One region of the Bacillus sp. FSL H8-0534 genome, then DNA from elsewhere that is predicted to be linked to it. Evidence: predicted binding sites of a transcription regulator. Region 1 holds the regulator's gene; each other region holds the start of a gene.
What was found. The regulator Rex, encoded in region 1, represses fermentation and respiration genes when NADH is low (regulators of the CRP and FNR family bind a similar motif). The targets are predictions, from matches to a motif close to TTGTGAAATATTTCACAA.
Positions count from the first base shown of each region.

Region 2: MHH71_RS09025 (formate/nitrite transporter family protein) is a predicted target of Rex. The motif match lies at 1,410-1,427, and genes of this name have one in related genera.
Region 3: scfA (six-cysteine ranthipeptide SCIFF) is a predicted target of Rex. The motif match lies at 3,483-3,500, and genes of this name have one in related genera.
Region 4: adhE (bifunctional acetaldehyde-CoA/alcohol dehydrogenase) is a predicted target of Rex. The motif match lies at 4,153-4,170, and genes of this name have one in related genera.

Region 1 is NZ_JBBOUC010000001.1:2,855,658-2,863,339, forward strand. Features, by position in the region: gene guaA (glutamine-hydrolyzing GMP synthase) at 1-1,115, opposite strand, end outside; purine riboswitch at 1,276-1,377, opposite strand; gene groL (chaperonin GroEL) at 1,545-3,179, opposite strand; gene groES (co-chaperone GroES) at 3,217-3,501, opposite strand; gene MHH71_RS14500 (CPBP family intramembrane glutamic endopeptidase) at 3,938-4,681, shown strand; gene MHH71_RS14505 (YdiK family protein) at 4,684-4,878, shown strand; gene MHH71_RS14510 (redox-sensing transcriptional repressor Rex) at 4,904-5,533, opposite strand; gene MHH71_RS14515 (ABC-F family ATP-binding cassette domain-containing protein) at 5,717-7,642, shown strand.
Region 2 is NZ_JBBOUC010000001.1:1,708,171-1,715,852, forward strand. Features, by position in the region: gene MHH71_RS09015 (TrkH family potassium uptake protein) at 1-102, shown strand, start outside; yybP-ykoY riboswitch at 141-307, shown strand; gene MHH71_RS09020 (TerC family protein) at 399-1,196, shown strand; gene MHH71_RS09025 (formate/nitrite transporter family protein) at 1,511-2,362, shown strand; gene MHH71_RS09030 (cyclic-phosphate processing receiver domain-containing protein) at 2,392-2,703, opposite strand; gene MHH71_RS09035 (prepilin peptidase) at 2,768-3,550, opposite strand; gene MHH71_RS09040 (LutC/YkgG family protein) at 3,604-4,314, opposite strand; gene MHH71_RS09045 (LutB/LldF family L-lactate oxidation iron-sulfur protein) at 4,314-5,735, opposite strand; gene MHH71_RS09050 ((Fe-S)-binding protein) at 5,752-6,471, opposite strand; gene MHH71_RS09055 (FadR/GntR family transcriptional regulator) at 6,643-7,332, opposite strand; gene MHH71_RS09060 (sensor histidine kinase) at 7,646-7,682, opposite strand, start outside.
Region 3 is NZ_JBBOUC010000001.1:1,793,262-1,800,943, forward strand. Features, by position in the region: gene MHH71_RS09415 (L-lactate permease) at 1-1,071, opposite strand, end outside; gene MHH71_RS09420 (DUF4240 domain-containing protein) at 1,236-1,424, shown strand; gene MHH71_RS09425 (hypothetical protein) at 1,348-1,542, shown strand; gene scfB (thioether cross-link-forming SCIFF peptide maturase) at 1,721-3,127, opposite strand; gene scfA (six-cysteine ranthipeptide SCIFF) at 3,255-3,404, opposite strand; gene trpA (tryptophan synthase subunit alpha) at 3,713-4,474, opposite strand; gene trpB (tryptophan synthase subunit beta) at 4,478-5,671, opposite strand; gene MHH71_RS09450 (phosphoribosylanthranilate isomerase) at 5,674-6,282, opposite strand; gene trpC (indole-3-glycerol phosphate synthase TrpC) at 6,279-7,040, opposite strand; gene trpD (anthranilate phosphoribosyltransferase) at 7,041-7,682, opposite strand, start outside.
Region 4 is NZ_JBBOUC010000001.1:4,269,521-4,277,202, reverse strand. Features, by position in the region: gene MHH71_RS21705 (HAD family hydrolase) at 48-803, shown strand; gene MHH71_RS21700 (YrhC family protein) at 1,086-1,313, opposite strand; gene adhE (bifunctional acetaldehyde-CoA/alcohol dehydrogenase) at 1,440-4,043, opposite strand; gene MHH71_RS21690 (bifunctional cystathionine gamma-lyase/homocysteine desulfhydrase) at 4,301-5,434, opposite strand; gene MHH71_RS21685 (O-acetylserine dependent cystathionine beta-synthase) at 5,438-6,361, opposite strand; gene mtnN (5'-methylthioadenosine/S-adenosylhomocysteine nucleosidase) at 6,444-7,139, opposite strand; gene MHH71_RS21675 (class I SAM-dependent methyltransferase) at 7,154-7,682, opposite strand, start outside.

The DNA of each region.
Region 1 (7,682 bases):
CGTACTTCATCCTTAAATAGAGTGTTTAAAGGCTCAATTAATTTGAACTGCATATCTTCTGGAAGTCCACCAACGTTATGGTGAGATTTAATTGTTTGTGCAGTTGCTGTACCACTTTCAACAATATCTGTGTACAGTGTACCTTGTGCTAAGAAGTCCATTCCTTCTAATCTAGAAGCTTCATCATCAAATACGTAAATAAATTCATTACCAATGATTTTGCGTTTTTGTTCTGGATCTTCTACACCTTTTAACTTGTTCATGAAGCGTTCTTTTGCATCCACTTTAATAACGTTCATGTGGAAGCCTTCGCTAAATGTTTTCATAACACCTTCCGCTTCACCTTTACGAAGTAAACCATGGTCAACGAAAATACATGTTAATTGGTCACCGATTGCTTTATGGATTAATACTGCTACAACAGAAGAGTCTACACCGCCACTAAGTGCGCATAGTACTTTTTTATCGCCAACAGTTTCACGGATTTTTTCTAATTCTACTTCAATAAAGTTCTCCATGTTCCAACCTTCAGAACAGCCACATACGCCGAATACGAAGTTTTTGATTAAATCATTACCGTGCTCAGAATGACGTACTTCTGGATGGAATTGTACACCGTATAAGTTTTTTGCTTCATTGCTCATACCAGCAATTGGACAAGACTCACTTGTTGCATCTACTACGAATCCTTCTGGTAAACCAGTTACTAAGTCACCATGACTCATCCATACAACTTGCTCTTCTGGAAGGTTCGCATATAATTTTGATCCGTTCTCTACTTTAAGAACTGCTTTTCCGTACTCACGATGGTTCGCACGTTCTACTTTTCCACCAAAGTGTTTTGTCATAAGCTGCATACCGTAACAAATACCGAAAATCGGTAATCCTAATTCAAAGATTTTTTCATCACAGTGGAATGCATTTTCACCATATACACTATTCGGTCCACCAGAGAAAATAATCCCTTTTGGATTCATTGCTTTAATTTCTTCTGCAGTAATTGTATGTGGATGAAGTTCACTGTATACACCGAACTCACGAATTCGACGTGCAATTAACTGATTGTACTGACTCCCAAAATCTAAAACGATAATTGTATCGTGCTGTTTCTTCAAAATAATCACCCCAACGTTAGTTCTGTATATAAATATTTTCACCAATTTGGCAAAAAGCATTACCAATATAATAAAAAAAGCCAGTCCTCCGCCCTCAGTCTCATAACAAAGAAAAGGCAGAGGTCTGGCTTTATAAAGATAGTATCCCGCTCTTTATAAATATAAGACACACTGCCTTCATAGTCAGGTTGTTTACGGTAACCCGGTAGAGACTCTCAAACCATATCATTGAGGATATATGAAGGATTGTTTTATATTATCTTCCTAGATTCTAACAATGAAGTATCAATACGGTCAAGAGAGAAAGCGACAAAATTCTACAGAAATTATTTTCTTTATCCCAAGAAACCTTTATTTCTATATTTTTTTGTCCCATAACAAAAAACATTCACCCCTATATAGAGATGAATGTTTCTTTGGCGAATGAAATTACATCATTCCGCCCATACCGCCCATGCCCATGCCGCCCATGTCAGGCATTGCTGGTGCATTTGGTTCTGGCTTGTCAGCAACTACAGCTTCAGTTGTTAAGAACATAGCTGCAACAGATGCCGCGTTTTGAAGTGCAGAACGAGTTACTTTTGCTGGGTCTACGATACCAGACTCAAGCATGTTTACCCATTCGCCAGTTGCTGCGTTGAAACCAACGCCTACTTTTTCGCCTTTTAAGCGTTCTACAACAACGGATCCTTCTAGACCAGCGTTGATTGCGATTTGACGAACTGGCTCTTCTAATGCACGAAGTACAATGTTGATACCTGTTGCTTCGTCACCTTCAGCTGAAATAGAAGCTACTTTAGTGTATACGTTCATAAGTGAAGTACCACCACCTGCAACAATACCTTCTTCTACTGCTGCACGAGTTGAGTTAAGTGCATCTTCAATGCGAAGTTTGCGCTCTTTTAACTCAGTTTCAGTTGCTGCACCTACTTTAATTACTGCTACGCCTCCTGCAAGTTTAGCAAGACGCTCTTGTAATTTTTCACGATCGAATTCAGAAGTTGTTTCTTCTAATTGTGCACGGATTTGACCGATGCGAGCTTCGATTTGTTCTGTGTTACCTACACCTTCAACTACAGTTGTGTTTTCTTTCGTTACAACAACTTTGCCAGCGCGTCCTAAAGATGCAACTGTAGCTGATTTTAAGTCGCGTCCTAATTCTTCAGTGATCACTTCACCGCCAGTTAAGATCGCGATATCTTCTAGCATTGCTTTACGACGGTCACCAAATCCAGGAGCTTTAACAGCTACTACATTGAATGTACCACGAAGTTTGTTCACTACTAATGTAGCTAATGCTTCACCTTCTACATCTTCTGCAATGATAAGAAGTGGTTTACCTTGTTGTACCACTTGCTCTAACACTGGTAAGATTTCTTGAATGTTAGAAATCTTTTTGTCAGTGATTAAGATATATGGGTTATCAAGTACTGCTTCCATTTTGTCAGAATCAGTAATCATGTAAGGAGATGCATATCCACGATCAAATTGCATACCTTCTACTACATCTAATTCTGTTGTGAATCCTTTAGATTCTTCTAAAGTAATAACGCCGTCGTTACCAACGCGCTCCATTGCTTCTGCAATTAATTGACCTACTTCTTCGTCAGCTGATGAAATAGCAGCTACTTGTGCGATAGAAGATTTACCTTCGATTGGTTTAGAAATTATTTTTAATTCTTCAATTGCTGTAACAACCGCTTTTTCGATACCTTTACGAAGACCCATTGGGTTCGCGCCAGCTGTTACGTTTTTTAAACCTTCACGAATCATAGCTTGTGCTAATACAGTTGCAGTTGTTGTTCCGTCACCAGCTACGTCATTTGTTTTGCTAGCAACTTCTGCTACTAATTTTGCACCCATGTTTTCGAAAGCATCTTCTAATTCGATTTCTTTCGCAATTGTTACACCATCATTTGTAATAAGTGGTGAACCGAATTTTTTCTCAAGTACAACGTTACGACCTTTTGGTCCAAGCGTTACTTTTACTGCATTTGCAAGAGTGTCGACACCGCGAAGCATCGAACGACGTGCTTCTTCACTAAATTTAATATCTTTTGCCATAATAATTGACCCCCTTGGATTTTTAAAATGTATATAATTAACCGATAATTGCTAAAATGTCACTTTCACGTAAAATCAAGTAGTCTGTACCTTCATATTTCACTTCAGTACCTGCATATTTTGAGAAGATGATAAGATCACCTGCTGCTACCTCTAAAGCAACACGCTCACCATTTTCAAGCACTCGACCAGTACCTACTGCAATAACTTTACCCTCTTGTGGTTTTTCTTTTGCAGTGTCTGGTAATACAATACCACTTGCTGTTTTTTCTTCTGCTTGAACAAGCTCAATTACAACGCGATCACCTAATGGCTTTAGCATGAACAATAACCTCCTCATTTTTCTATGTAAATTTTCTTTATTAGCACTCAACGACCTCGAGTGCTAACACACTTATAATAATAAATAATCTAATTTTCTTTTGCAAGTAAAAAAATCATAATTTTTTCGCAAATTGCTATATAAACTTTTTTTATATAACTTCCTAAGAAAAATCATTCTGTTATCGCTGCAACCATTCTCGCGAAAGCCTTATATATATGAATCAGCGTTTTCACTTATCGTATGTTACAATATGGAAGATGCCATAAGTTGTTTTCTCTATAGGTACAGCTTTTTCCTGTCTCCTATTTCATTTTCAAAGAAAGATTTACAAAAAAATAATAATATGAATGGTTATTACGTATCCCCGGCTGGATGTTTACATGTTATCCCGCCTTATCTCATAAACTAGAGTTAGAAAGGATGGTTAACCAATTTGAAAAAACAATATTGGTGGATTATAGTTACATACATTCTTATGCAATTATCAGGTATTGTTGGATTACCGCTTCTTTTGAAAACCGGACTATATGATAATAGGGGGTTCACCAGAGAAGAAAAAATGCAGCTACTGACTGGTCACTGGGCAATTATTAGCTTTTTCATTGCATTATGTATTGTACTTTTACTACTTCGAACAGATATTCGTGAAAGTCGTTTCGATACAAAACGCGCCAGTATTCCTGCCACAATCGGTTGGATCTTTATCGGTTTCTTTTTAGCTTTCTTTTCTCAAACAATTGCAGGCACAATCGAAATGCGTTTATTGGGCATTAAACCTGGATCTGAGAACACAGCTCGCTTGATGGAAATAGCACGGACCACCCCATGGTTCCTTATTGTTATATCAATAATAGGGCCTATTTTAGAGGAAATTGTCTTTAGAAAAATTTTATTTGGTACATTGTATAAGAAATTCAACTTCTTTATCGCTGCTATTATTAGCTCACTTGTATTTGCAGCAATTCACTTTGATTTTACACACTTATTGGTATACACTTCCATGGGGCTTGTATTCGCCTTTTTATATGTAAAAACAAAGCGAATTATCGTTCCTATTATGGCACATGTTGCGATGAATACATTAGTTGCAATAGCCCAAGTACTGGTAAGTAACGAACAAATACAAGAAATGATTAAAGAAGCAGAAAAAATGCAAGGATTTATCGGAGGATTTTAAATATGAGGAACTCACCATTGTTCATGGCAGCACTGTATTTCCTTCTTGGTTGTGTCTTTACACGTTTCGCAATTACGAACGTTACAGATACAATTTGGAACTTTGGGACACTGCTGTTTGCTGCTATGGCAACAATTGATTTTAATTTGGCACTTCGACTTATCTTAGTCAAATTTACAAAGAAAAAGCAACAATAAAACGCAGAGGGATTTCCTCTGCGTTTTATTGTGGATAATTTTTCAAAAAATAAACGAGTGTTTGTAATTCTACAGCTAAATCAATATGGTGAATTCTTATATTTTCTGAAACATTTAATCGTGCTGGTGTAAAATTTAAAATTCCGTGTATATTTGTTTCGGCCAATCGATCTGCTACAGCCTGTGCAACAGTAGCAGGTACTGTTAATATTGCCACTTGTATATCATTTGTTAAACGCTCTTCTAATTCATCTAAATGATATACAGGAATTCCTCCGATTTCTTTTCCAACTTTCTCCTCATTGACATCAAATGCCATTTCAATCTTTGTATTATTATTTTTGGTGAAATTGTAATGTAAGAAAGCGGTCCCTAAATTACCCACTCCAATAAGTGCTACACGTGTTATATCATCTTGATCAAGCGTTTCTCGGAAGAATGATAGTAAATAATTCACATTATATCCATATCCCTTTTTCCCTAACGCTCCAAAATATGAAAAATCTCTCCGAATTGTTGCTGAATCTACCTTTACAGCTTCACTCAATTCAGCCGATGAAACACGCTGCTTACCAGAAAGAGATAAGTTTTGGATAAATCGATAGTATAGAGGCAATCGTTTGGCAGTGGCCTGTGGAATCTTTTGTTGATCCATATAACCTCTCCTCTCTTCCTATCTTTGTTCACAGATTTAAAACAAATACAGAAGTTTAGCACTTATGACTTTCCTTGTATAATAGAGAGAAGACTTCTCTCTTATTTTAAACTATACACTATTTTTAGTATGATTGAGAAATATAAACATGGCAAAGTTAAGAAATTATTTGAGGTGAAAACATTGATTTTATTACAAGTGAATGGGCTTTCAAAATTATACGGTGCTGAAACAATTCTTGCAAACATTAAATTGGAAGTTCAAACAAAAGATCGCATTGCACTAGTTGGTCGAAATGGTGCTGGAAAATCTACATTATTAAAAATAATTGCCGGTGAATTATCTCACGATGGTGGAGAAATTATAAAACCAAAAGATGTTTCAATTGGATACTTGGCCCAAAATACTGGTTTAGAAACTTCTTTAACAATTTGGGATGAAATGCTTACTGTCTTTACTCATCTGCAGCAAATGGAAAAGAAGCTTCGAAGGTTAGAGCTAGACATGGGTAAGGAAGAGAACTTTTCAAATGCTGCTACGTACGAAAAATTACTCGCTGATTATGATCAATTACAGTTAGACTACAAGGATCAAGGTGGTTATCAATATGAAGCTGATATTCGCTCCATTTTAAGTGGACTTGGTTTTCCGGTTGAAACACACCAAACAACGATTTCTACGTTAAGTGGTGGACAGAAAACAAGACTTGCTCTTGGGAAACTACTGCTAACAAAACCAGACTTACTCATCTTGGACGAACCAACAAACCATTTAGATATCGATACATTAACATGGCTTGAACAATACTTACAAGGCTATCCTGGAGCTATTTTAATCGTTTCCCACGATCGCTACTTTTTAGACAAGCTTGTTACACAAGTATATGAAATTTCTAATAAAGAAAGCAGACGATATGTTGGTAACTACAGTAAATATTTAGATTTAAAAGCTGCACTACATGAGCAGGAAATGAAGCGTTATGAGAAACAACAAGAGGAAATTGCTAAACTAGAAGACTTTGTCCAAAAGAACATTGCCCGTGCATCTACAACAAAGCGTGCACAAAGTCGTCGGAAGCAGTTAGACAGAATGGAATTACTAACTAGACCATTAGGTGATTCTAAATCAGCATCCTTCCACTTTGATATCGAAAAACAAAGCGGAAACGATGTATTACAAATAAAGGATGTTTCAATTGGATATGACAAAGAACCGATTATTGAACATGTAAATATGCGCTTAACCCGCGGTGATAGTGTCGCACTAGTTGGTCCAAATGGTATTGGGAAATCTACATTATTAAAATCAATTGTGAATAAATTAAAGACGTTAGGCGGTGAAGTTTCTTTCGGTTCAAATGTATCTATTGGATATTATGATCAAGAACAGGCAAACTTAACATCATCTAAGCGTGTTTTAAACGAACTATGGGATGATTATCCGCTAGAGCCAGAAAAAGAAATTCGCACGATACTCGGTAACTTTTTATTCACAGGGGACGATGTATTAAAGCCAGTATCTTCCTTAAGTGGTGGTCAAAAAGCACGATTAGCTCTAGCAAAATTGATGATGCAAAAATCTAATTTACTGATTCTCGATGAGCCAACAAACCATCTCGATTTAAATAGTAAAGAGATTTTAGAAAATGCCTTAATTGATTATCCTGGGACTCTTTTATTCGTTTCCCATGATCGCTATTTCATTAACCGTGTCACAACTACAGTTGTTGAGTTATCAACAGGTGGTGCACAAGAATATTTAGGTGACTATGACTACTATATTGAAAAGAAAAATGAAATGATTGAACGTGCGGAATTTGAACAACAAGAAGAGGATGCAACAGTCCAAAAAACTATCGCTCAAGAAAAATTAAATTACCTTGAAGAAAAAGAACGTAAGAAGTCAGAACGCCAACGCATCCGAAAGATTGAAGAAATTGAACAAAACATTGCAAATTTAGAAGAAGAAATTGAACAATTAGAAGAGGAGCTTTGTCTACCTGAAGTATATGCTGACTACGAACGAGCTAGTGAGATTACAACAGCAAAGCAAACAAAACAAGAAAAATTAGAGCAGTTTATGGCGGAATGGGAAGAGTTACACGTATAACCCTTATATATTTATATGATAAAAACAAGGTAGTTGAAAG
Region 2 (7,682 bases), 1.1 Mb from region 1:
ATGTTTTTTGGAAAAATGGGTCCTTTAACATTAGCATTTTCTTTTGCACATAAAAAACAAAGAAAGATAAAATATCCAAACGAAGACATTTTAACAGGTTGACAAACATTTACATTATCCATATAATGAAAATACAATAGCATATTTCCAAAGGGGAGTAGCGTCCAAGAATATATTCTTGGAAACAAAGTCGTCATTACGTAGAACTCAGTTCTTCCGGCTTTGTTGGCATTTTTATTACATATGTCTAGCAAGACCTTTGCCTATCAACGGCAGAGGTCTTTTTTGTATTCTTTTCCAATTCCTTCCGTCGTTGATAGGTTGGAGTATGGGGAAACTAAACAGTGGGGAAACCTCTTCACTTGTTTAGGATTTATACAATTGAGAGGAGAATGTACATGGATGTATCATTATTATTGGAGTATGGTTGGGTATTGCTTATCTTAATTGCACTAGAAGGAATTTTAGCAGCAGATAACGCTCTAGTCCTTGCCATTATGGTAAAACATTTACCAGAAGACAAACGAAAAAAAGCATTATTTTACGGATTAGCAGGAGCTTTCGTGTTCCGTTTTGGATCATTGTTTATGATCTCTTTCTTAGTCGACGTATGGCAAGTGCAAGCACTGGGGGCGATTTATTTAATGTTTATCGCTGGTAACCATTTATTCAAAACATATGTTAAAAAGAATACACATGAAGAAACTGAAGAGAAAGAAACAAAGAAAAAACAAGAAAACTTTTGGTGGACAGTATTTAAAGTTGAAGTTGCCGACATTGCGTTTGCCGTTGATTCTATTTTAGCAGCTGTTGCATTAGCGATGACTTTACCAAAAACAGGCCTTGGTACAATTGGTAGTCTTGATACAGGACAATTTCTTGTTATTTTTACAGGTGGGCTCATTGGTTTAATCATTATGCGATTTGCTGCATCTGCTTTCGTACAAATATTAAAACGTAAACCAGGGTTAGAAACTGCTGCATTCTTAATTGTTGGTTGGGTTGGTGTGAAACTAGCAGTTTATACGTTAGCACACCCTGCTTTAAATGTTATTCCACACAGTTTCCCAGAATCAGCACCATGGAAAATTGGATTTTGGATTGTACTAATTGGAATTGCAATGGGTGGTTGGTTCTTATCTAAAGATACAAGTGTCCAAAATACACAAAAGAATTTGGATGAAAAAGCGCTGTAACAACAGCGTTTTTTCATTTACCTGACACTAAATAGTCCCCCCTTCAAAAATAGATAGAGGATAACTAATCCATTTGCCATCCTTGAAAGATAACACCCAAATGATAGAAGTTTCATTTTATTACATAAAAAGTTGCCATTTCCCTCTATTTTTACAAACATATGATATGATACCACAATTTGTTAACGCTTTCATTCAGAAGGTATGTCCTTTTTGTGAAACATTGCACAAACTTATTGAAACTAAGAGTAAATACGTGTACCTTATTCATATGAGGAGTACTTATAGACAATGTACTAAAGGAGCGTATTATTATGCTAGAACAAGGATTAGCTTACGTTGTACAACTTGCGCAGAAAAAGAAACAAATGTTGGATGCAAATCCAATGCAATATTTCATTCGCGCTGCACTAGCTGGCATCTATATTGGTTTTACTATTGTACTATGTTTTAAATTAGGGAATTTCTTCAATGTTGTAAATTCACCCGCAACATATTTAGCATCTTCTATGTTTTTTGGAATTGCACTTATATTAATTATATATGGCGGAGCTGAATTATTTACAGGAAATACAATGTATTTTACAGTCGCAACTCTGCGAAAGGAAACAACAATTGGCGATACACTTCGTAATTGGATCGCTTGTTATGTAGGTAACTTAGCAGGTGCAGTATTTTTTGCATTGTTATTTTACGCAACTGGTATTTTCCAATCAATCAATCATGGACATTTAATGAGTACAGTCGTTGCAGTAAAAATGGGAACACCTACAATGCAATTATTTTTCAAAGCGATTTTATGTAACTGGCTCGTATGCCTTGCATGTTTCCTACCTTCTCAAGTAAAAGGAGATACAGCAAAAATACTTATTATGATGTTTCTTGTCTTTACTTTCTTCTTATCCGGTTATGAACATAGTATTGCAAACTTATCATTATTTGCACTATCTTTAGTATCACCACATCCTGATACAATTTCTTTCGCTGGTGCTATCCATAACTTAATTCCGGTTACAATTGGCAACATTATCGGCGGATCCGTATTCGTTGGTATGGTATATCATTATTTAACTCAAAAAAATCCAGAGCCTAAAGCGGCAGAAGATAACTTAGAAGCAGTTCAACAAGAAGAAATCATCCCTTTACAAGCACAGATGAAACACTAAAAAAGTTCCAAGGATCCCCTTGGAGCTTTTTAACTTCCAGTGCATTTCACCTGTATATTTGAGGAAATCTCTCTCGTTTCTTTTCCTTTATTTATCCGTTCTAACATGTACTGCATACCAATTGAATCATTTGTATGTAAATGAATTTCCTGTACATAAAGGCCTTCCGTACAAAAAACTTCTAAAAAATCCAAACCATTTTTCTGACGCCATCCCATATTATAATCGAGCGATATAATATCTACATCAGAATTGTGCAAAAAATTCAAAGCAGTTTCGACTGTTGTCGCTAAGACATAACCGAAGGGGCAAGGTCTTTGATCATCCATATACACTTTCATTTTCTACTTCTCCTTTATCCCGCTATTTGCGGACAGTAATACCTCCACTGATTACAGTTTCACTTTATTCCAGATATATCATAGCCAAATAACATATTGTTCCAAGTGCAATAAACGGTCCGAATGGCAATGGTTGTCTTGATGTAATACGCTTGAGTAACATACCAATTCCAAAGAAACAAAGACTCAAACTAGAGGCACAACAAAGCACAATAAAAATTGCTTTCGCCCCTATTATAAATCCAAGTAGCGAAAGTAATTTCACATCACCTCCTCCAAGTCCATTCGGAAATAGAATTTGAACGAGATATAACACAATAAATATCGTTCCTGCACCAATCAAGCCCTCCCACCAAGGAACGAGTGAAATAAAAATATGTTCTATTACAAATAAACAAGCAAAAGAGAATAAAATTACATCCGGGATTAACATATAGAACAAATCTGTCATTGTAATGATAATGAGTAAAGAAAGTAACGTCCATATAAGAATTAGTTCTTTATCCATTCCAATCACATACGTAAAAAAAAGAAATGCTCCCCCTGTTATCACCTCAAACAATGTATAAATAAAGGGTACTTTCATTTTACAATGAATGCAGCGACCTCTTTGTAAACAAAAAGAAATAATTGGAATAAGCTCTTTCGGCCTTAGCGTATGACGACAATAGTCACAATAAGAACGAGGAGCAATAATAGATTGTCCAATAGGAATGCGTACTGCTACAACCGTATAAAAAGAACCTAGCACCGTTCCTATTAAAAAAGCATATAAATAAAATATCACACCATCCTCTCCTTCCCCAAAAAAATATAGCAAAAAGAGAGCGACACTTCCATTTCGCATTATCTTTGTTCTAATAAAAAAGCAGGCCATTTCTTAGCCTGCTTTTCCCCATTTTACACTACAAAATAATATGCTTTTAATGGTCCATGTACACCTACAACAAGATTCATTTCAATATCAGCTGAGTTACTTGGACCTGTAATAAAGTTAATACAAGATGCAACTTCTTCTCCATTCTCTACACGCGTATTCATATCATGAACCGCTTGTGTAATACGTGGTACAATTGTTTCACGTGGAATGATTGCAAAATAAATCGTAGGCAAGAAGTGTAAAGAACGACCTTGTCCTTTATGACTTTGCACGACAATTGTACCGGATTCTGCTAATGTGTAATCACTAAAAGCAATACCAATATTTGCTTTTTCAGCCAAGCGAATATTTTCTTCTTTTTTCTCTGGATCCCAAGTGTTTACTTCAACATTTTCGTTCGGAAGTTCTATAGAAAATAGAGCATTCAAACCGTACGTATCAAAACGTTCGTCCCCCGATAATAAAATAGGTCCACCGCCGTTTTCAGTAATTACTTTTCGAACTACTGCACTCAGTTCATCCTTTGTTGTTTCAATTACAGTCGTATGAATGTTGGTACATTGTTTTTTGAATACTGCTAACAATTCTTCCTCTGAATAATCTTTCAACGTTTCTACGTTTACATTATTCTTCCATACTGGACGCTGTACTCCTTCTGTTTTACGCGCTCGCCCAAGTTCTTTCGCAATGTTGTCTAAAAAGGAATCACGGTTTTGAATTGTCCCTGTCATCAGTCATTCCCGCCTTTCTTATGATCTTTATACCAATCACGGAATCTTTCTTTACTTGGAGCTGGGAACTCGCGAATATCCGTCCAGTTTTTCAGCGGCCCTACACCTTTCGTTACACGATTACCAGACGTAAATGGACTCATAGCAGCCGGAGCAATTTTAGATCCCATTTTGTATAAAGATGCGGAAGACGCACCCATACTAAACATCTTCATTGCTAATTTTTCTGCAAGTGGCGCTCGCCCTTCTTTCTCAACAATGACTTGGCGATGTTTTAATAACAAGTCATGCAATGGAATTTTTACCGGACAAGCTTCTGTACACGCTCCGCATAAACTAGAAGCATACGGAAGCTCTTTATAATCATCATATCCACCTAAAAGTGGTGTTAATACTGCCCCAATTGGACCAGAATAGATGGATCCATAAGAGTGACCCCCAACATGACGATATACAGGACATACGTTTACACAAGCTGCACAGCGAATACATTGCAACACTTGACGGAATTCAGAACCTAAAATTGTAGAACGTCCATTATCAACAACAACTAAATGAAATTCTTCTGGTCCGTCTACTTCCTCTTCCTGAATCGGTCCTGCTACCGTTACATAACTTGTTAATTTTTGACCAACCGCACTGCGGCACAGTAAACCAACAAGAACATCTAGTTCTTCCATAGTTGGAACCATACGTTCCATACCCATTACCGCGATTTGTGTTTTGGGAATAGACATAACAAGGTCAGCATTTCCTTCGTTTGTTACTAGACAAAGAGAGCCTGTATTTGCAACTGCAAAGTTACATCCCGTTACCCCAATTTCAGCATCCATAAATTTTTCACGAAGTTGTTTACGAACAAACTTTGTCATTTCATATGGATCATCAGAATTTTCATACCCAAGCTTTTCTTTAAACACATCACGAATTTGCGTTCTGTTTTTATGAAGTGCTGGTGCAATGATATGAGATGGTGGATCGTTATCTACTTGTAAAATGTACTCACCTAAGTCACTCTCTAATACTTCACAGCCAATTTCTTCAAGTGCATGGTTCATGCTAATTTCTTCCGTTACCATCGACTTTGATTTTACAACTTTTTTTGCTTGCTTCTTCTTTGCTACCTCTTGAATATACTGTGCTGCTTCTTCTTTCGTTTTTGCAAAGAAAACATGCCCGCCTCTTTTAGATACATTTTCACTCAGTTGCATTAAATAGTAGTCTAAGTTTTCTAACGTATGCTGACGAATTTGTTCACCAAGTTCACGCCATTCTTCCCAGTTTCCTAATTCATCGGCTGCTTTTAAGCGATTTGTATATAAACGCGTTTGTGCAGAAGATACTGCCCCGCGCATAAATGAATCTTGAATTCCATCGCCAACGCGATCATTAAATTTTTTCTCACTGATTTTCATAGACATAGCTTATGTTCTCCCTTCATGAGCGACTATTCAATACCTCAGCAATATGCATTACTTTTACTTCTTTACCTAAGCGCTCAATACGTCCGCCAATGTTTAACAAACACCCACAGTCAGCACCAATTAAATAATCAGCACCTGTTTCCATCACACTATCCACTTTCTCATCTACCATTTGTTCAGAGATTGGTGTCATTTTAACTGAAAACGTTCCCCCAAAACCACAACAATTTTGTACGTTTGGTAGTTCTTTTACAGTTAGCCCTTTTACATTTGATAGTAAAATCCCTGGAGCTTCTTTTACTCCTAGCAAACGTGTCATATGACAAGATTTGTGAACAGTCGCTGTTCCTTCTAAGTGCGCACCAACATCTGTAACTTTTAACACATCAACAATAAATTGTGTTAATTCATATGTTTTATCTGCTACTTTTTGTGCACGAGGTGCCCATTTCGGATCATCTTTAAAAACGTGTGGATACTCATGAAACATTGTCGCACAAGAACCAGATGGTGTAACGATATATTCTGCATCTTCGAAAGTTTCAATCATATGCTTCATCGCTTCTTTTGCTGCTTCTACATGACCGCTGTTATATGCTGGTTGTCCACAGCAAACTTGAGCTTCTGGAAATTCAATTTCACACCCTAAATGCTCCAACAATTCAACCGTTGCTTTACCAACATTTGTTTCAAACATATCAACTAAGCAAGTAACAAACAAAGTAACTTTCATAATTATAATTCCCCCTCATTACAACTTCGCCAACAATCATATGGTCATCAGATGACTTAACAGAAAGAAGAAGCTAGGCATAATTGACCTACCTAAACCTCTCCCTAAAAAGAAAACGCTTACTCAATCTTTCTCTATTTTATCAGAAAAATGAAATTTTGAAAGACTAAATCACGAATTTATATCTTGTCTACCTGTGACAATATGCTCTACATTTGTTAAATGATTTAGCATTGCTTGCTGTGCAGATTCCACATCTTGTTTCAATACCGCATCATAAATAACTTGATGCTCTTCTAAAAGTCGTTCTGCTGTTGTTTGTTCACCATATAAAATAATGCGTCTCGACTCACCAATCGTCTCAGCAATCATTTCCGAAACATGATTCATAAGTTCGAGTAAGATGTTGTTATGTGAAGATTCTGCAATTCCCATATGAAAATGAAAGTCCGCTTTTTCACCAGCCCTTTCATTCCCCATGCTTTTTTCCATTTCATCTAACCAATGCTTCATATTTTTCAAATTATCTTCTGTACGTTTTACTGCTGCTGCCCGAACTGCCCCGACTTCAAGCACTTTTCGTACTTCCAATAAATCTAAAATATCTTCCTTCTTCATTAACAACATGTTATTTAAAGGTTTTGTCAATGCTGAAGAATCGAAGTTCTTCACATATGTTCCTTCCCCTTGTTTCATTTCAATTAACCCCATAGCTCGCAAGGCACTAAGCGCTTCACGAACTGCAGATCTGCCAACTTGAAACTGCTCGGCTAATTGATGAACAGGAAGAAGTTTGTCACCAGGTTTTAATGTACCATTTTTTATCATCGTTAAAATGGCTTCAGATACTTCTTCGTAAATTTTTTTCGGCTTAATAGATTTGTACTCCAGTTAAATCACCTCAGTATCATCCAAACAACAATTCAAACGATTTATAAGAACATAGCATCCATAACCATTTTAGAACGAATTAGTAAGAAGTACAAATGTTTTGTTCATAAAATAGCCAAATTTTTGTTATATAGAGGAAATTGATGGTTATTATACCCAGTAGCGGGTTGTAACTGGTATTTAATCTGGTATTATTCGCCTTCATTTCCTATTTCCCCCTCTATTCACGGATAGTAAGACCCCCACTTCAAAACGTGTTACGTTTAAGTGGGGAAATTGACAACTAAAACATACTTCCTTCTTCATTCGCAGGTAATTTT
Region 3 (7,682 bases), 1.1 Mb from region 1:
TATCCATTGTTTAATCGTTTGCGATAAAGACTGTTTTATAATAGAAGAAGGAATACGGAAAAAAACGATGGTAAATAAACATGTAATCCCAAGCCAAAATCCCGGTGAATATAATAACGCTAGTTTGTAAGAATACGATGGTAAATCAAGAATCGCGTAAGATTGTAGCATATTATGTAACGACGGAATGAGACGAGAAAGTAAAATACAAACTGTTAAAAATAAATAAGGGCTTATAATTTTCACGATAGAAACTTCTCGCTGCGTCGTGGCAGCATGCTCCGATAAAAACCCCTTTCCTTGCCTCGCTGTCATCTTAATGATAAGAAAGCCAAATGTAATCGTTACGATGGAACTTAAAATCCCGGCTAGTTCAACGCTTACGTATGCATTAGACAGATAGATTGATATAGAAAATAAGAGAAAAAAACCGAACCCTTCCTTCCATTTTTCCTTCACCGCTTGCCAACCACCAACTACATACAAAGAAAGTAAGACAAAGTATGCAAAAAAAGGAATACTGAGTAATGCTGTACTAGATCCTAAGTTTACTAATGGCATATTGATAAGCTGCGATCCAATAATTGTCCCTGTTGCCATCGCACCCCAGGAACTCGCCAATAAACCGATAAACGATAACAAGACTGCTTGGAACGGTTTATAACCAAGCGAAAGAAAAATAGGAGCTGCCACCATAAAACCAATTCCAAATCCGCTCACTGATTCGATAAGTGGACAAATTCCAAAGCACATTAAGAGCATTTGTAATAATCGATCATGTGTAACTTGTTCGATAAAACGTGCAACTTGATCGATATACCCCATTTTGTTCATGAGGTGAAATAAAAGAATACCAAAAAACAGAACATACCCTACAATAAAACAAATTAACCCGCCCTTAATTGTTGCATGCATGACCTCTCCCATTTGCAGTCGAAACATTGGCGTTAGTAAAACGATTCCAGTACATACAACATAAGAAATCAGCGAGGCTTTCAGCGATGTTTGCTTAAATACAAATAAACAAATGAAAATCATCATAATTGGAATAAGGGCTAACCATACAGCCATACCATCATCTCGTTTCTTATAAGATACAATTGTAACTATTATATAATAGATGTCAGAATATTCAATTCGTTTTATAACAGTTTTTCACTATTCTTTATCAAGTGAATGATCGAAAAAACGATACACTACAAGAAATACTATATTCCTCAAAAGGGGTTATAGATATGAACAAAGGACAATTTTGGCAGCTGATTTCAGAAATGAATCAAAAAGAGGAAACGAGCGAATGGCTGGTGGAACACTTAACTTCTCAGCCCACGGGCGAAATTGCAGATTATGAAATCCATTTCCAAACTGCTCTTAAAAGAAACGGGAGATACAGAATGGGACGACGATATTTGGGATACATTTGATTCCTTATTAGATGAAAAGGGACATGATTCATCTATGCCTGAAATTGAGTTCGATTGGGAAGAAGACGATGAAGAAGGATTAGCAAAACGTTTTGGTGAAAATCCTTTATTATATTAACTGAATAAATTCAAAATACTCGTATATGAAATGGTATAATTTACATAATGAATTCCATTTTATAAAGTGAAACTTTAATCAGTGGGGATTTTTTGTCTAAAAGAAAAAGAAGATTTTCAAAGAGGCTGAGCATAAATCAAATTTTGACTTATCTCTCAACCTCATAATATCTTTATGCTTATTGTGCCACGGCTTGTTTGTTTTTTTTCATAGTTCTCATGGATTCAGCTACTTTAACCATCATGGAACATTCTACTCTCTTACGGAAGATGTCACAGCTAAAATCGTAGATTCCATTGATGGAGCCGGTTGCATGCAATGCGTTGGCAGGGCAACCACCACTGCAGTAAAGTTTCGCCCAGCAGTCCTGACATTCTGGCTTCGAGTAGCAACTGCTCTCTTTAAATTGACATTGCATCTCTTGTTTTGTAATCCCATCCCAAATGTTTCCCATACTGTATTCGTTATCCCCGATGAACTGGTGGCAAGGAAAAATCTCGCCCCATGGTGTGACAGCGAAATATTCGGTTCCTGAGCCGCAGCCAGAAATTCTCTTTTGGATGCAAGGGCCTTCTGAGAGATCAAGCATGTAATGGTAGAAAGTGAATCCATTACCTTCTTCCTCACGCTTTAGCATTTCCTTGGCGAGAATTTCGTACTGGTTATAAATATCTGGAAGGTCCTTTTCGGTGAGTGCATATGGTTCCCGTGGATTACAGATGACCGGTTCCATCGAGAGCTTGTCAAAACCAAGATCTGCGATATGAAAAATGTCATTGGTGAAGTCAACGTTGTTATGAGTATAGGTTCCACGCACATAGTATTCTTTATCTCCACGGCTTTTGACGAATTCTTGGAACTTCGGAACGATATACTCATAGCTCCCCTTTCCAGTTACCGTTTTACGAAGGTGATCGTGGACTTCTTTTCTTCCATCAAGACTCAATACGACATTGTACATTTCTTTATTCAAAAAATCAGTGATTTCATCGTTTAGTAACATGCCATTTGTAGTAAAGGTGAAGCGAAACGTTTTTTTGTACTCTTTTTCTTTACTTCTTGCGTAAGCGACAATCTGTTTTACAACTTTCCAGGCCATGAGCGGCTCTCCCCCGAAGAAATCGATGTCGAGGTTTCGGTGATGACCGGAGTTTTCCAATAGGTAATCGATAGCTCTTTTGCCAACCTCATAACTCATAATCGCTCTGCTTCCATTGTATTTTCCTTGGCTGGCGAAGCAGTATTCGCATGATAAGTTACATGTATGTGCAACATTGAGGCAGAGGGCCTTTACATAAGTTTGGCGGTTTCTTAAATCAATTGAGAGACTCTTATATTCATCCTCAGTAAAGAGTTCCCCATCATTTTTTAGCTCTTCGATATCTGCAATGGTTTCTCGAATGTCTTTCTCAGAGATATCGGAATCATATACGTATTTTTCTAGCATCATTGTTATGATTTCTTCTGCAGCAGTAGTCTCATAAAGCGTGATGATTTCATAAGCGAGGTCGTCAACAACATGTACTGATCCACTGTAGGTATCGAGTACGATGTTGTATCCGTTTAATTTATATTGATGAATCATATTTAATAATCAAACTCCTTTTATCTATAAAGTAAAACTTCCGTTAATGGGGTTTTTACTTCTTGTTCATGCGGGATAAAAATGGCCGCCCATCTGGGAAACAGTTGGGCGGTACGTTTCTCATTTTCTATCTGTTCATTATGTTTTCACATTTTTGATTTGCAACTCCGCAAGATGTCTTGCAAGCTGATTGGCAAGATGTTTGACATGCGCCACACCCACCATGTTTTACTGTATCTGTCAGTTTACGAGTACTTAGTGTTACGATTCTTTTCATAACGTATAACTCCTTTTAAAAAAATTTTTAAGAAACAAACTCAACATTTGTGAATGTTTTCACATTAAAAACTACAATTTGTGAAATACTTCACATTAATTCCAGTAATAATTTTAACAACACCTTTGGTTTACGTCAATCATTCTTGATATTTTCATGTCAGTTGGGGAATCAACTGACCGTAAAAGCCAATTCGCTCAACTAATAATTAGTGGGAGATGAAGAATCCCCCACTAATTTGCAAGGTCTTAATGGCTTGAAACTTGCTCATATAATATAGAGGCCCCTTAACAGGCAGCCTCTTCTTCTTATTTCACTGCAGCAATCAGTTCACAAATTTCCTCTTCTTTTTCTGTTTCTAAAAGCTCAATTACCTTACTTCCCACAACCACTCCATCACATAACGTAATCATTTCCTCAATTTGCTCAGTCGTTGAGATTCCAAATCCAGCAACTACTGGAAGATGTACATGTGCTTTTACCTTTTCTAAGTAGCTATGAATTTCTTGCTTAAAGTCACGTCTAACCCCAGTGACCCCCGCTACCGTTACCGCATAAACAAACCCTTGTGACTCCCTCGTAATCTTTTCAATTCGTTCGATTGGACTCGTTACTGTTACAAGCGGAATAAGTGCGATATGCGCATCACGAAGGAGCGATGCGATAATATCTTGTTCTTCATATGGCAAGTCTGGAACAATAATTCCATCTACACCAGCTTCAAGACAACTTCCGATAAAACGTTCTTTACCAAATGCTAAAATAGGATTCAAGTATGTCATAAGTACGAATGGAATATTTACTTCTTGTCTGACTTCCGCTAGTGCCTGAAAGATTCCTCCGAGCGTTGTTCCACTGTCTAATGCTCGTTTTCCTGCTCTTTGAATTGTAGGTCCATCTGCAACTGGATCAGAAAAAGGAATACCAATTTCAACAATGCTCGCTCCTGCTTCATCTAGAAAATGAATTTGCTCTTTTAACTTCTCTAGACCTCCATCTCCTCCCATTACATAAGGAATAAATGCTTTTTTTCCATTTTGAAACGCTGCTGTAATTCTTTCTACTCCCATCGTTTACACCTCTTCCATATAACGTTTTATACTTTCAACATCTTTATCACCGCGGCCCGATAAACAAATGACAAGTCCTTCATCTTGCTTCATTGTAGGCGCAAGTTTTAATGCATACGCCACTGCGTGTGAACTTTCTAATGCCGGGATAATTCCTTCTTTTTTCGTTAGTAACTGGAATGCAGCTAGCGCTTCGTCATCTGTAATTGAGTTGTAAGAGACACGGCCAATATCTTTTAGCAGACTATGTTCTGGCCCAACTCCTGGATAGTCTAGCCCTGCTGAAATAGAGTGCGCTTCCTGAATTTGTCCTTCTTCATTTTGAAGGAGATACATCATCGAACCATGAAGAACGCCAACGCTTCCTTTTGTTAATGTTGCTGCGTGCTTCTCTGTATGAATCCCTTTTCCTGCTGCTTCTACGCCGTAAAGAGCAACTTCTTTATCATGTACAAACGGATAAAACATTCCCATTGCATTACTTCCACCGCCGATGCAAGCAACAACTGCTTCTGGTAATTTCCCTTCTAGCGCTTCATATTGTCTCTTCGTTTCTTTCCCGATTACACTTTGGAAATCACGTACAATTTGCGGGAATGGATGCGGTCCAAGAACAGATCCCATAATATAGTGCGTATCGTGCACATGTGCAACCCAGTAACGAAGCGCCTCGTTTACTGCATCTTTTAATGTTCCACTACCTGCTGCGACACTTTCCACTTTCGCTCCTAATAGTTCCATTCTGAAGACGTTTAACTTTTGTCGTTTTACATCTTCTTCTCCCATGAAAATGACGCACTCTAAACCGAGTAAGGCGCATACCGTCGCCGTTGCAACCCCGTGCTGTCCAGCTCCTGTTTCAGCTACAACCTTTTTCTTACCCATTCGTACTGCAAGAAGCGCTTGCCCAATTGTATTGTTAATTTTGTGTGCTCCGGTATGATTTAAATCTTCACGCTTTAAATAAATCTTCGCCCCTCCGCAATACTTTGTCAGATTCTCCGTAAAATAAAGCGGTGTTTCTCTTCCGACGTACGTTTGTAAATAATGCTCTAATTCTTGTTGAAATGCTTCATCTTGCATCGCTTCTTTATACGCTTCTTCTAATTCTAAAACAGATTGCATAAGTGTTTCTGGAACGTAACGTCCTCCGTATATACCGTAGTGACCTTTTTCATCTGGATATGCATATTGCATGTTTAACACTCCTTCGCTTTTCTAATAAATTGTTTTATTTTTTCGCTATCTTTCTTTCCATCCGTTTCTACTCCGCTGCTGACATCTACCATATATGGCTTAACAGTTTCAATTGCTTCTTTAATGTTTTCAATGTGTAATCCACCAGCTAAAATACACTTTTTACGAATTTCATTTGGCATATCATCTAGCAACTTCCATGAAAATATTTTCCCATTTCCACCATGAAACTTTTCTTTCGGGCTATCAAATAAGAGAAAATCAGCTTCATAGTCTGGTGATTGCTCTATATCTTCGCTCGAATGTACACCAACTGCTTTTATAGACGGAATATTCAATCTTCCGATATGATGATTTCCTTCATCCCCATGCAGTTGTACATGTGTTAAACCACAATCATTTACAATTTTCTGAATGACCTCTACCGATTCATTTACAAAAACACCAACTTTCATTACATCAGCTGGAAGCTCATCAATAATCTGTTTTGCTCTTTCAGGTGTAATTTCCCTTTTGCTTTTCGCAAATACAAATCCAATAGCATCTGCGCCGTATTCACACGCTTTCTTTGCTGTTTCTACATCGATAATGCCGCAAATCTTTACTTTCACGTTGTCACCTTCAGTGATTGAAAGAAGTCTCTTACAGAAGGTGCAGTCATCAGCGCTTCCCCAACAAGAATTCCTTTTGCACCTGCCTGCTTCACACGTACGATATCTTCTTCCGTATGAATACCACTCTCACTAATCCAAAGCATATTTTCTTCATTCAATCGTTTCCCTAGATTTTCTGTCGTACTCAAATCCACTTCAAATGTTTTCAAATTCCGATTGTTTATTCCAATCACATGAGGATTTAATGCTAGTGCTACCTCTAATTCTGTCTCATTGTGAACTTCTACAATTGCCTCTAATCCTACTTTTTGCACGTATGCATATAACTCTCGTAGTTTTTCTTCTGATAGTGCAGCAACGATAAGTAAAATGAGATCCGCTCCAGCTTCATATGCCCGATCAATTTGAATTGTATCGATAATAAAATCTTTACATAGAAGCGGAATATTACTATTTGCTCGTGCTGTTTCTAAATCTTGAAAAGATCCTTTAAAAAACTGTTCATCCGTTAAAACAGAAACTGCTCCGGCGCCACACTCTTCATACATTTTTACTTGCTTTGGTACATCTACATGTAAATGAATATCACCTTTAGATGGAGAAGCTCGCTTCACTTCAGCAATGACTGTGAAGTTTTGCAGTGCTTCTACAAGAGAGTGTGACTTCCGTTGTTTCTTCACCGGCGTATATGTTTTATACAACGCTTCTACCTCTTTTTTCTTCTGCTGAACAATCTTTTCTAAAATGGTTTCCATTTAATTCACCCTCTCTAATCTTTTATTACTTGCACTAATTAATAGATTCAATTTCGATAACGCTTTTCCAGAATCAATACTTTGAGCTGCAATATGAATGCCTTCTTCAATTGTCCCTGCTTTTCCATTTGCAAAAAGTGCAAGACCTGCATTGAGTAGAACCGTATCACGGTATACACTCTTTTCCCCCTCTAGTACTTGCAGTGTAATATTCGCATTTTCTTTTGCATTTCCACCTCGGATTTCTTCATTGCTCACACGAGAAAATCCATATTCTTCTGGAATAATACTCTCTTCTATAATTTTGTTATCCTTTAAAATCACTACATGATTTTCCCCTTGCAGAGATGCTTCATCTAAAAATCCGCTCCCATTTACAACAAGCGCTTGTTTTCTACCAAGCTTTTGCAATACCTCTGCTACAGGCATTAGCATATCTCGTTTGTATATGCCAACAAACTGCGTTTCTAAATCAATCGGATTTGTAAGAGGACCAATTAGATTAAAAATGGTCGGTACATTTAGCTCTTTTCTTATTTTCATAATGCGTTTAAGTGCTGGATGCATAGCTGGTGCAAACAGAAATGCGATACCAACCTTTTCTAATAAGTAGTCAATTTCTCTTGGCGTACATGCAATATT
Region 4 (7,682 bases), 1.4 Mb from region 1:
AGAATGTACAGTATATGGTAACTATTATAAACGAGGTGACATGAAATATGGGAAAAATTCAAATTTCTGGAGAGGTTATTGAAACGAAAGCAATTGCCTTTGATAAAGATGGTACATTATTTCACGCGATTCCATTTTGGCAGGAAATTGATAGAATGCGAAAATACAAATTTTCACAAATTGTTGGTAAAAAGTATGAACCTCTGTGGGAAAAAGCAGTTGGATTTGTACCTCCAAACAAAGTTGATTTTAAAGGCCTGTTAGCGGTCGCATCTGAAGAAGAAGAAATTATTGTTGTCGCCAGCCTTTTATATCAAATCAAAAAATATCCATGGCACCGTTGCAAAGAGCTCGCTACTACCATATTTGAAGAAAGTAATGAGCAATTATCCATTGAACAAGCTTTTCATCCTATTCAAGGGATAACTGAATGCATTATTTCTTTGCAAAAAGAAGAAATATACACAGGTATTCTTACCTCGGACAATAAGGTGAGAACAAAAAAATGTATTGATTTACTTAACATACCATCTCTTCAATTTCTCTTTACGCCAGAAGATGTAGAAAACGGAAAGCCTCATCCAGAAATGATTACAAAAGCATGTGAACAGCTTGATATTAGACCAAATGAGCTAGTAATGATTGGAGATACTGTTGTAGATGTAAAAATGGCTAAAGAGGCCGGAAGTATTGCTGTAGGCATTGCTAATCATGAACATGCTATAAAAGAACTAACACCTTATGCAGATTTTATTATTACCGATTACAATGATATACAAGTTTTAACAAAAAAAAGACAGTAGACAAAGCTTGTCTACTGCATCCATATCATAACTAGTATAAAGAAAACTACAGTTGAGGGGGGGTAGGATTTTCAGTTATATACTAGATATTTATCTTGTTCTAACAACGGACAAGAACTTCCGTTCACAAATGACCTTGAATTAGAACTTAGTTCTATTATATTTTAATTGATAAAGATTATCATTGTCAATATAAAACACATACATTTTCTACAAATTTTACTTATACGAAAAAACGCTACAAAAAGATACACTCTTTTCGTAGCGTTTCATCTATCAATCTTATTCATACTCGTTCTCCTCTAACCTGTCACGCAATACTTTAACACGCTTGAAAAAGAAAAATGACATCCCTAAAAATAAAACAATAACACCCATCATCGCAAAGGATTGTACAGTTTCTCTCCCTCCATTTGGGATTAATAAACCAATCATTAAAAATGTGGCTAGCGCAAGAAGAACTTGACCGAAGCGAATATAATCTGCTATTTTCTGTTGTAATTCTTTCATACTTCTACCACTCCTCCCTCTCACTCTATCATATTCTAATCGTTTCTGAGGCAAGTAAATACAGCCAATGAGGGAGATGTTTTCCAAAGTAAAAAGAGCCGCTGCTAAACGGCTCTTTCAAATTTTCTATACACCTTTATAAGCTTGCATATACACTTCTTTCAACTCTGAAATAAGCGGTAATTTCGGATTTGCCGTTGTACATTGATCTTCAAATGCTCGTTCAGAAAGTATATCAACAACCGCTTCAAATGCTTCTTTTTCAATACCTTGGCCAGCAACACTCATATTAATATTTAATTCTTTTCCAAGGGCGATAATAGCTTGTACTAATGATTCCACGCCTTCTTCTACTGTACGTGCTTTAAGACCAAGCATTCTTGCGATATGTGCATAACGCTCATCCGCAACAAAGTGCTCATATTTAGGGAATAGTGCATGTTTTCTTGGTTTAATTGCATTATAGCGAATAACATGCGGCATTAAGATTGCATTAGCACGTCCATGCGGAATATGAAACTCCGGTCCAATTTTATGCGCTAAGCTATGGTTAATACCAAGAAACGCATTGGCAAATGCCATCCCAGCAATTGCTGAAGCATTATGCATTTTTTCACGAGCTTCTTCGTCATTTCCATCTTTATATGCACGTGGTAAATATTTAAAGACAAGATCAATTGCTTTTAAAGCTAATCCATCTGTATAATCGTTTGCCATAATAGATACGTACGCTTCAATCGCATGTGTTAATACATCCATTCCTGTATCAGCAGTTACATGTGGTGGTACTGTCTTAACGAACTGCGGGTCAACGATTGCAACGTCTGGTGTTAATTCATAATCAGCAAGCGGGTATTTGATATTATTCTTTTTATCTGTAATAACCGCAAATGGTGTCACTTCTGATCCTGTTCCAGATGTTGTAGGAATCGCAACAAACTGCGCTTTAGTTCCTAGTTTTGGATATTTGCATGTACGTTTTCTAATATCTAAAAACTTTTGTTTGATACCAAAGAATTCTGTTTCTGGATGCTCATAAAATAGCCACATTCCTTTTGCTGCATCCATCGCTGATCCGCCGCCAAGAGCAATAATCACGTCTGGCTTGAAGCTTCTCATCATTTCTGCACCTTTAAATACAGTTTCATCTGATGGATCTGGTTCTACTTCAGAGAATATTTCTACTTTTACATCATTTCTATGTTGACCTAAATAATGCGTTACTACATCAATATATCCATGTTGAACCATTCCAGGATCTGTTACAATGAATGCTCGTGAAATGTTTGGCATACTTGCTAAATATTGCGTAGCGTGTTTTTCAAAATAAATTTTTGGTGGCAGCTTGAACCACTGCATATTCTTTTTTCTATTTGCAAGTCTCTTTACGTTCATTAAATGAGTTGCCGTTACGTTTTGAGATACAGAGTTCTTTCCGTATGATCCGCATCCAAGTGTAAGCGATGGAATGAAAGCATTATATATATCACCAATTCCGCCTTGTGCTGACGGAGCATTCACAATAAGACGACATGCTTTCATACGTAAACCAAACTGTTTTTGTACTTCTGTATTTGTAGAATGAATAACTGCAGAATGTCCTAAACCGCCAAGCTCTAACATGTTTTCACAATGCTGCAATCCTTCTTCTAATGAATTTGCTTTTATACAAGCTAATACTGGGCTTAATTTTTCGCGGGATAGCGGATAATTTGCGCCGACTCCTTTAATTTCTGCAACCAGCATTTTTGTATCTTCTGGTACTGCAATTCCTACTAGTGATGCAATGTAGTGAGCAGATTTCCCAACAATATCGCTATTTACTGCACATGTATTTTCATTAATGACAAGTTTCTCTAATTTCTTCCGTTCATCTTCTGTTACAAAATAACAATTGTTTGCTATCATTTCTTGTTTCACATCATTATAGATCTCTTTGTCTACAATAATTGCTTGTTCAGAAGCACAAATCATACCGTTATCAAATGTTTTTGATAAGATTACATCATTCACAGCACGTTTCACATTCGCTGATTTTTCCATATAACATGGAACGTTACCTGGTCCTACTCCTAAAGCTGGTTTACCAGTTGAATATGCTGATTTTACCATTCCTGCTCCTCCTGTTGCCAGAACAAGCGCTACACCTTCATGATTCATTAATTGTTTTGTTGCCTCAACAGAAGGCTTTTCAATCCATTGAATACAGTTCTCTGGTGCACCAGCTTTCACTGCAGCATCGCGCACTGTTTTTGCAGCTGCGATAGAACATTGCTGCGCTGAAGGGTGGAATGCAAAAATAATTGGGTTTCTCGTTTTTATCGCAATGATCGCTTTAAACATCGTTGTTGACGTTGGATTTGTTACTGGCGTTACCCCAGCAACCACACCGACCGGCTCTGCAATTTCTATTACTTCCTCATGTGGATCCTCACGAATAATCCCCACTGTTTTGTCATTTTTTATGCTATTCCAAATATATTCAGTTGCAAAAATATTTTTAATGCATTTATCCTCATACACACCGCGTCCCGTTTCTTCAACAGCCATTTTTGCAAGCGGCATATGTTGATCCACGCCCGCAAGTGCCATTTCATGTACAATTTTATCAATTTGTTCCTGTGTAAAACCTTCTAATGCTTGTAAAGCTTTTTTACCATTCTTTACTAACGCCTCAATCATTTCTACCACTTCTTGCGTTTCATTTACAACTTTCTCTTTGACTACCATGTAATTTCCTCCTATTCTGCTATATGGACTTAAATAGACCCTAAGGGTCTTAATGCGTCCCTATTAGCGTAAAAAAATAGAGTTACTTTTCCTACATGAATCCTATTATTTGTGAAATGTTTCACATATTTATGTGTGAAGTATTATTTCATGATTTTACTATACACGAAATATTTTTAATTGTGTGTGTCTAATTTGTGAAAAGTTTCACAAATTGTATTTAAAAAAAACACTGCCTTTTTAGCAGTGCTTTTTTATTATGCTAATGCTTGGGCTAAATCTTCAATTAAATCTTCGCCATCTTCAATACCGACAGAAATACGAATTAATGTATCTGTAATTCCTAGCTCTTTACGACGATCTGCTGGAATAGATGCATGTGTCATTTGAGCTGGAATAGAAATTAAGCTTTCTACTGCTCCTAAACTTTCAGCAAGCGTAAAATACTGCAGTTTCTCAAGTACTTTATTTAGCGTTTTTGCACTATCTACATCGAATGAAATAATTGCACCGTATCCATTCGCTTGTTCAGTTGCTAATGCATGATTCGGATGTGATTCAAGGCCTGGATAGTATACTTTATTAACTTTTGGATGATTATTTAAAAACTCAGCAATCGCGCGTGAATTTATTTCATGTTCTTCCATACGAATTCCTAATGTTTTTAAACCACGAAGTAACAAGAAGCTATCTTGTGGTCCAAGAATACCACCTGTTGAGTTTTGAACGAAATGAAGGTCTTCTGCTAATTGCGCGCTATTAACAACAACTAATCCGGCAACAACATCGCTATGTCCACCTAAATATTTCGTTGCACTGTGAAGTACAATATCTGCTCCTAAAGAAATTGGTGACTGCCAGTATGGCGTCATGAATGTATTATCAATAATTGTTAATAGACCTTTTTCCTTTGCAAATGTAGAAATTTGCTTAATATCTGTAATTTTTAATAATGGATTTGTTGGTGTTTCTACATAAATTGCCTTTGTATTTGGACGTACTGCTTCTGCTACTTCATCTAAATTTGTTGTATCTACAAATGTATGTTCAATACCGAAACGATTCAATACTTTTGTAATCACACGATATGTTCCGCCATATACGTCATCTGTTAAAATGACATGATCTCCTTTTGAGAATAACATAATAGTTGCTGTAATAGCAGCCATTCCTGAACCAAATGCAAATCCTGCATGACCGTTTTCTAATACGGCAATCATTTCTTCTAATGCTGAACGCGTTGGATTACCTGTACGTGAATATTCGTATCCTTGATGTTTACCAACTGCTTCTTGTTTGTACGTACTTGTTTGATAAATCGGTACGTTTACAGATCCAGTTGAAGGTTCTCCTATGCGAATACCATGAATTAACTTTGTTTTTGCTCTCATTTTTTATTCCCACCCTTTGTATATATCTTTACTTAAATAACGCTCACTGCTATCTGGAAAAATCGTTATAATATTTGTACCTGGTTTTGCCTTTTCAGCCTCTAATAGGCTCGCATGAAATGCTGCTCCTGAAGAACTACCAACAAGAAGACCTTCTTTCTGCGCTAATTCTTTCACACGTCTGAATGCATTTCGATCAGAAATGGTATGAATTTTATCGAAATATGATAATTTTAAAAATGGCGGAATAAATTCAAGACCGATTCCTTCTGTTTCATGTGAACCTGCTTCACCACCATTTAAAATAGATCCTTCTGGTTCTACAATCACCGTTTTAATTTCACAATTTTGTTCTTTTAAATAGGAGGCAGTTCCCATAAATGTACCGCCAGTACCTGCACCTGCTACGAATATGTTAATCTCTCCATCCAACGCTTCCCACAGCTCTGGGCCTAATGTTTTGAAATAGGCACGTGGATTTGCATCATTTGCAAATTGACTTGGAGAGTATGAATTTGGAATTTCTTTTACTAATTCTTTCGCCTTCGCAATTGCGCCTGTCATTCCTTGTTCAGTTGGCGTATGCACAACTGTTGCACCAAGTGCTTTCATCAGCTCTTGCTTTTCAATACTGAATTTTTCTGGAACACAAACAATTACATGTAAATCATGCTCTAGTGCTGCGAGTGCCAGTCCAATGCCAGTATTCCCTGCCGTCGGTTCAATAATTGTTCCCCCTGGCTTTACAAGTCCTTTTGCTAGTGCATCTTCAATCAATTCTCTTCCTAAGCGATCTTTCACGCTTCCACCTGGATTATAAAATTCAAGCTTTGCAAATAAACGAACGCCCTCTGGAAGTGAAAAACGAGTAATTTCTACAATCGGTGTATGACCGATTAATTCATGAACTCCACGATACACCTTCATCGTGTTCTCCTCCTTATTTGCCAATAAAGAAAAGGCAACTGTATGTATCTTCTTTATATGAGACAGTTGCCTTTTTGTTACATTACTTTAACTCTTCTAACACTTTTACAATAAAGTTTGTAGAATGGAGAGCTGCTTGATCTAAAAATTGATCAAATGAAACGTTTGATTCTTTACCAGCAATATCAGAAAGTGCACGAATAATTACAAATGGTACTTTGTATTGATGACATACTTGCGCAACCGCTGCTGCTTCCATTTCTACTGCGTAAAGATTTTCAAATTTATCACGGATTGCTGCAACTCGGTTTGGATCACTCATAAATGAATCCCCTGTTGCAATCATTCCTTTCACAACTTGAATGTTCTCTTCGGATTTCATACATTTCTCAGCTAATGCTATTAGTGCTTCATCCGCTTTAAATCCTGGTGGCATCCCTGGCACTTGACCATATTCGTAATCAAATGCAGTTACATCCACGTCATGATGGCGAACTTCTGTTGAGATGACAACATCCCCAACATTTAAAGATTGATGGAATCCACCAGCTGAGCCTGTATTAATTACTTTTTCAGGTTGGTATCTCTCTAATAAAATTGTCGTCGACATAGCCGCATTTACTTTACCAATACCAGACTTTAACAAGATTACTTCATGTCCTGCTAATGTTCCTTTCGTAAATTCACAACCTGCAACGGTTTCTGTTTCTGCTTGTTCTAATTTGTCACGTAAAATACGTACTTCTTCTTCCATTGCTCCAATTACAGCAATTCTCAATCTAATCCCTCTTTCTATTGCTTAGTTGCCTCCATTACCCAAACGAAATGATTTAATCTCGTAAATGTTACATGGAAGCCATTGTTTTCAAAAATAGATTGCATGATCGGAATACGTGTATAGTATTCTGTTTGCAAATCGTTTGCTAACTGATGAAAACCTCTTTGTTTTGCAGTTTCAACAGTTTTATCATACGCTTCTTGATCTGCAAATATCGTATCAGCAAACACTATTTTACCACCTTTATGAAGCAATTGACTATACTTCGCAATTGCTACATCTTTTTCTTCATCTGTTAGATGATGAAACGCATAAGTGCTTACAATTGTATCAATAGAATCGGGAACATCAAAAGAAAGAAAATCTCCCTCTGTAATTGAAAATCCTTCTGGTAGCTTTTTCTTTGCGATTGTACGCATTTCACGTGACGGCTCTATCCCGTAAACAGTATGGCCAACAAGTAATAATTTATTTGTTAAATTACCAGTGCCAACACCAAATTCTAATACATTTCCAAATGATTTATTTACTACATCCTCTAAA